DNA from 2 places in the Enterobacter sp. 4974935 genome. Region 2 is predicted to be linked to the other one. Evidence: predicted binding sites of a transcription regulator. Region 2 holds the regulator's gene; the other holds the start of a gene.

Region 1 (3,326 bases), 460 kb from region 2:
AGGGCGTACAGCCCGCCGACAAATGCGGTGATCATCCCCGCAATCAGCAGCGCCACGCCCCACCACAGCGGCGGCTGGCCGCCCGTCAGGGTTATCGTCAGGATGCCGAACAGACCGACCTTCATCACCACGGTGGAGAACAGCGCGGCAGCCGGGGCCGAGGCATTGGCATGCGCCTGCGGCACCCAGCCGTGCAGCGGGATAATCCCGGCCAGCAGGCCAAAACCGACTACGCCCAACAGCCAGACGTCATTCCCCAGCGGCTGGCCGTTAAGCACGGCAAAGTCCAGCGTGCCGAAACGCTGCCACACCAGCCAGCAGGCCAGCGCCAGCAGCAGCGTGCCGAGTCGTCCGAGCGCAAACCACAGCTTGCCGGAGGCGCTGCATCCGGTCAGGAACACGCCGCACAGGGCCATGATTTCAGCCATCACCACCAGCGCGCCGAGGTTGCTGGCGACAACAGTGCAGACCGCGGCGGCCATCAACAGGTTGACCAGCAGGCCGTTGGCGTTGGTATGCTGATGGCGGTGCCAGTCGATATTAAACAGGCTGATAAACAGCCCACACAGACCAAAGGTGACCAGCCAGATGGCATTTAGCGGCGTAAGCTCAACGGCGTGGTGAATCAGCGGGATGAGGGTGTCGACGGATTGGCCGTCGATCAGGACAACGCCGCCCGCCGCCAGCGTCATCAGGCTGCCGACCGCCCCGCCGATACCGGCGATCCAGCCGCTCAGCGTTTTATGGAAGGAGAGGAGCAGCGCCAGGACAGCGGCGGCGGCAAACCAGGCCACGCCGCTGGTCATCATAACTATCGCGTTCATTTCGCCCCCTCGTTAAGCGCCCGCAGCAGCGAAAGATCGCCGACGTCAGTATTGATGGTCAGCTCGCGCTTGCGTTTGCTGGTGCGGGCGATGTCGCGAATATTAACCAGAATTAACGCTTTGGTCGGACAGGTGCGCACGCAGGCCGGACCTTGTTCATCGAAGCTGCACAGGTCGCACTTCACCGCGACGGCGCGAATGCCCGGCACCCAGTCCAGCAGCGTGCTCACGCGTGCCGGAGCCGGTGGCGCAGGCGGCGCTTTCGGGGTGTTGGCATTCGCCGGAATATGCAGCGGACGGCTGCCGGAAAACTCAATGGCGCCAAACGGACAGGCGATGCCGCACAGCTTGCAGCTCACGCACAGGCTTTCGTTCAGCTGTACCGCGCCGTCAACGCGGGTGATGGCATTGACGGGACAGACGCCCGCGCATGGCGCGTCTTCACAGTGGTGACAGAGCTGCGGGGCAGACTCTTTCTCATTACGCATGACGCGCAGGCGCGGCATGGACTGTAGCCCGTGCAGGCGGTGCGTTTCCGAGCACGCCGCCTCACAGGTTCGACAGCCAATACAGACCGTCGAGTCAGCAATTACAAAACGGTTCACCGGGTCATCCTCTGGTGATGGTCATTTTTGACGAAAAAAAACTGTCTTATCGACACTTCTCGACACTCGCTTTTCAGGCCACGTTCGCGGAGGATTTTCCGTCGATCAGCTGTTTCAGGTTGATCGGCTGATCGTGCTCAACGGCAGCGTAGAGGCCGTTATAAACCGGCGCGATTTTCTCCAGATAGTGCTCCAGCACCTGCTGGCGATCGCGGGTGCTGACGTGACCGTCCACCATGCCGTCGGCCATCAGTTGGGCTTTCGCAATACACTGTTTTTCACCCTCTTTTGTCTCAACGTAATACTCAATGGTGTGGCTGTTGAAGCTCTCCGCCAGGGTGACAAAAATCGTGAAGTGTCCAAACAACACAAAGCGCATATCCCCCTGCGCCGCGCAGCTCATGGCATGGTGCAGACGGGCTTTTGACAGGGTGATCCCCTGAATCAGAGAGTTGCAGTAGAGGTGCCACTGATCCTGAAGCTGCTGATGACGTTGCGCGATGTAATCCGCTTTTTCGCTAATTTCCCAAATAGTCATAAAAGGTATCCGGTTAATGGAGTTAGCGGCTGTTAAGCAGATTTCGTGCCAATTTTTAATTTATTGATTTAAATGGATTTTAAAGAGATGCGCACTGTCACCGCCGCGGTGTCGACGTGTCATTTCGACAGCGTTGACATCGTCACGCCGTAACGCAAAACAAGCTGGCACTGTTATTGCATTAAAGGGGCAATTCATTAAGGAGGCGTCATGCACGAAATCACCCTCTGCCAGCGGGCACTGGAACTTATCGAACAGCAGGCTGTGCAGAACCATGCGAAGCGCGTGACCGGCGTCTGGCTGAAGGTCGGGGCGTTTTCCTGCGTCGAGACCAGCGCCCTCACCTTCTGTTTTGAGCTGGTGTGCCGCGGCACGCTGGCGGAGGGTTGCGCACTGTATATCGAGGAGCAGCAGGCGGAGTGCTGGTGCGAGCAGTGTCAGCAGTACGTCACGCTGCTGTCATCGAAGGTACAGCGCTGTCCGCAGTGCCAGAGCAGCGGGCTGCGCATCGTGGCGGATGACGGTATGCAGATCCAACGCCTCGAAATCGAGAAGGAGTAATGTATGTGTAGTACCTGCGGTTGCGCTGAAGGCAACCTGTATATAGAAGGGGATGAACACCGTCCCCACTCCGCGTTTCGCTCCGCACCCTTTTCTCCTGCCCCGCGTCCTGCGGCGGCACTGACCGGCATCACCTTTGCGCCGCAGCGTTCAGACGCGGGCGACCTGCATTACGGCCACGGCGAAGCAGGCACCCACGCGCCGGGCATCAGCCAGCGCGAGATGCTGGAGGTGGAGATCAATGTGCTGGACAAAAATAACCAGCTCGCCGCTCGCAATCGCGCCCGCTTTGCCGCCCGTCAACAGCTGGTACTGAACCTGGTCTCCAGCCCCGGCTCCGGTAAAACCACCCTGCTGACCGAAACCCTCAAACGACTGAATAAACGTGTCTCCTGCGCCGTTATCGAAGGCGATCAGCAAACGGTAAACGACGCGGCGCGCATCCGCGAAACCGGTACGCCCGCGATTCAGGTCAACACCGGCAAGGGCTGCCACCTGGATGCGCAGATGATTGCCGACGCCGCCCCGCGCCTGCCGCTGGCGGATAACGGCATCCTGTTTATTGAAAACGTCGGCAACCTGGTCTGCCCGGCAAGCTTCGACCTTGGCGAGCGGCATAAAGTGGCGGTGCTCTCCGTGACCGAAGGGGAAGACAAGCCGCTGAAGTATCCACATATGTTTGCCGCCGCCTCCCTCATGCTGCTGAACAAAGTCGACCTGCTGCCGTACCTGAATTTCGACGTGGATAAGTGCCTGGCTTACGCCCGGGAAGTGAACCCGGACATTGAGATCCTGCTG
Region 2 (3,326 bases):
TTTAACTGCAAAAAACCTCGCGAAAGCGTATAAGGGCCGCCGCGTCGTCGAAGATGTCAGTCTGACCGTCAACTCCGGCGAAATCGTGGGTTTGCTTGGCCCTAACGGGGCGGGTAAAACCACGACCTTCTACATGGTGGTGGGCATTGTCCCGCGTGACGCCGGCAACATCATCATCGATGATGAAGATATCAGCCTGCTGCCACTGCATGCCCGCGCGCGTCGTGGCATCGGCTATCTGCCGCAGGAAGCCTCCATCTTCCGCCGCTTAAGCGTTTTCGACAACCTGATGGCCGTGCTTCAGATCCGTGACGATCTGACCAGCGAGCAGCGCACTGACCGTGCGAACGAGCTGATGGAAGAGTTTCATATCGAACATCTGCGTGACAGCCTCGGTCAGGCGCTGTCCGGTGGTGAACGCCGCCGCGTTGAGATTGCGCGCGCGCTGGCAGCAAACCCGAAATTTATCCTGCTGGATGAACCGTTTGCGGGCGTTGACCCCATCTCCGTTATCGATATCAAACGTATTATTGAGCACCTGCGCGACAGCGGGCTTGGCGTACTGATCACGGACCACAACGTTCGTGAAACGCTGGCCGTGTGTGAGCGCGCCTACATAGTGAGCCAGGGCCATCTGATTGCCCACGGCACGCCACAGCAAATCCTCGAAGATGAGCATGTTAAGCGCGTGTACCTTGGGGAAGACTTCAGACTCTGATAGGGTAGAGGTTAAGTCACGCCGAACCGGAGAAAAACGCTCTGAACATGAAGCAAGGTTTGCAATTACGGCTCAGCCAGCAACTGGCCATGACGCCGCAGCTACAACAGGCAATCCGTCTGTTGCAGCTGTCCACGTTAGAACTCCAGCAGGAGCTCCAGCAGGCGCTGGACAGCAATCCGCTGCTGGAGCAAACCGATCTTCATGACGAGGTAGACGCTCAGCAGACGCAGGACACAGAAACGCTCGACTCCGTAGATGCGCTCGAACAGAAAGAGATGCCGGAGGAACTGCCGCTGGATGCCAGCTGGGATGAAATCTACACCGCGGGTACCCCTTCCGGGACGCGTGCAGATTACCAGGACGATGAACTCCCGGTCTACCAGGGCGAAACTACCCAGTCGCTTCAGGACTACCTGATGTGGCAGGTGGAGCTGACGCCTTTCTCCGATACCGATCGCGCCATTGCCACCTCGATTGTCGATGCCGTTGACGACACGGGCTATTTGACCGTGACGCTGGACGAGATTCTGGAAAGCATCGGCGATGACGAGATTGAACTGGAAGAGATCGAAGCCGTCCTGAAACGCGTTCAGCGTTTCGACCCGATTGGCGTCGCCGCGAAAGATCTGCGCGACTGCCTTCTGATCCAGCTTTCGCAGTTTGCCAAAGAGACACCGTGGATTGATGAAGCCCGGCTCATCATCAGCGAGCATCTGGATTTGCTGGCAAATCACGACTTCCGCACCCTGATGCGCGTCACGCGCCTCAAAGAAGAGGTGCTGAAGGAAGCGGTGAATCTGATCCAGTCACTCGATCCGCGTCCGGGGCAATCTATCCAGACCAGCGAACCGGAATACGTTATTCCTGATGTGCTGGTGAGAAAACACAATGGCCGCTGGGTCGTTGAACTGAACGCCGACAGCATTCCTCGCCTGCAAATCAACCAGCAATACGCCTCCATGTGCACCAGCGCCCGTAACGACGCTGATAATCAATACATTCGCAGCAACCTTCAGGAAGCACGCTGGTTGATTAAGAGTCTGGAAAGCCGTAATGACACGCTGCTGCGCGTCAGCCGCTGTATTGTCGAACAGCAGCAGGCATTCTTTGAGCAGGGCGAAGAATTTATGAAACCGATGGTGCTGGCGGACATCGCCCAGGCCGTCGAGATGCATGAATCAACCATTTCCCGCGTGACCACGCAGAAGTATCTGCACAGCCCACGCGGTATTTTTGAGCTTAAGTATTTCTTCTCCAGCCACGTGAACACCGAAGGCGGCGGCGAAGCCTCGTCAACAGCTATTCGCGCCCTGGTGAAGAAGTTGATCGCCGCGGAGAACCCCGCGAAGCCACTCAGTGACAGTAAGTTAACCACCATGCTGTCCGATCAGGGTATTATGGTGGCACGCCGTACTGTCGCGAAGTATCGAGAGTCTTTATCCATTCCGCCGTCTAACCAGCGTAAACAACTGGTTTGACACAACCGATAAGGAAGACACTATGCAGCTCAATATCACCGGACATAACGTCGAAATTACTGAGGCTTTACGCGATTTTGTAAACGCTAAGTTCGCGAAACTCGAGCAGTATTTCGAGAGGATCAACCAGGTCTATGTTGTGTTGAAAGTGGAGAAAGTGACGCATATCTCGGATGCGACCCTGCACGTCAACGGAGGGGAACTTCATGCCAGTGCGGAAGGGCAAGACATGTACGCGGCTATCGACGGCTTGATTGATAAGCTTGCGAGACAGCTCAATAAACATAAAGATAAACTGAAACAACACTAATTGTCCGGGCAGTTAACGGGTGCAGGACGGCCTGTTGTGAAACACAACAGGCCATTTGTACAGTTAGCGCTTAGGTGAAATTATGATAAACAACGATTCCGCTCTTCAACTGAGCAATGTCCTTAACCAGGATTGTACCCGCAGTGGCGTTCACTGCCAGAGCAAAAAACGTGCGCTGGAAATCATCAGTGAGCTGGCCGCAAAACAGCTGGGTCTGCCGCCGCAGATCGTGTTTGAAGCCATTCTGACCCGTGAAAAAATGGGCAGTACCGGCATCGGCAATGGCATTGCGATCCCGCATGGCAAGCTGGAAGAAGATACGCTGCGTGCCGTGGGGGTGTTTGTGCAACTGGAAACGCCTATCGCTTTTGACGCCATCGATAACCAGCCTGTGGATCTGCTCTTCGCGCTGCTGGTTCCTGCCGATCAGACCAAAACCCACCTGCACACGCTGTCGCTGGTTGCCAAACGTCTGGCGGATAAAACCATTTGTCGTCGACTGCGCTCAGCTCAAAGTGATGAAGAACTTTATCAAATTATCACTGAAGCAGAAGGCAATCAGGATGAGGCATAATCGGGAAAGGGCCTTCAGAACGGCTTCCCTGAGGAGAAACGGAACATGGTGCTGATGATCGTCAGCGGTCGTTCGGGGTCCGGGAAGTCCGTGGCCCTGCGCGCGCTGGAAGACATGGGATTTTACTGCGTAGATAACCTGCCGGTAGTGCTGTTACCCGATCTGGCGCGGACGCTGGCGGACAGGCAAATCTCTGCCGCCGTCAGTATTGACGTGCGTAACATGCCGGAATCGCCGGAAATC

The links. The regulator sigma-54, encoded in region 2, starts transcription at its own class of promoters, with help from an activator protein. The targets are predictions, from matches to a motif close to GTTGGCACANNTTTCGCTNT.
Region 1: the regulator sigma-54 is predicted to act here: its motif matches at 2,131-2,150, upstream of hypA (hydrogenase maturation nickel metallochaperone HypA).

The regions. Positions count from the first base shown of each region.
Region 1 is NZ_JBZWGT010000003.1:776,583-779,908, reverse strand. It holds gene hycC (formate hydrogenlyase subunit 3) at 1-824, opposite strand, end outside; gene AC4OVS_RS04935 (4Fe-4S dicluster domain-containing protein) at 821-1,429, opposite strand; gene hycA (formate hydrogenlyase regulator HycA) at 1,503-1,967, opposite strand; gene hypA (hydrogenase maturation nickel metallochaperone HypA) at 2,178-2,528, shown strand; gene hypB (hydrogenase nickel incorporation protein HypB) at 2,532-3,326, shown strand, end outside.
Region 2 is NZ_JBZWGT010000003.1:317,065-320,390, reverse strand. It holds gene lptB (LPS export ABC transporter ATP-binding protein) at 1-718, shown strand, start outside; gene rpoN (RNA polymerase factor sigma-54) at 766-2,199, shown strand; gene hpf (ribosome hibernation promoting factor) at 2,222-2,509, shown strand; gene ptsN (PTS IIA-like nitrogen regulatory protein PtsN) at 2,592-3,083, shown strand; gene rapZ (RNase adapter RapZ) at 3,129-3,326, shown strand, end outside.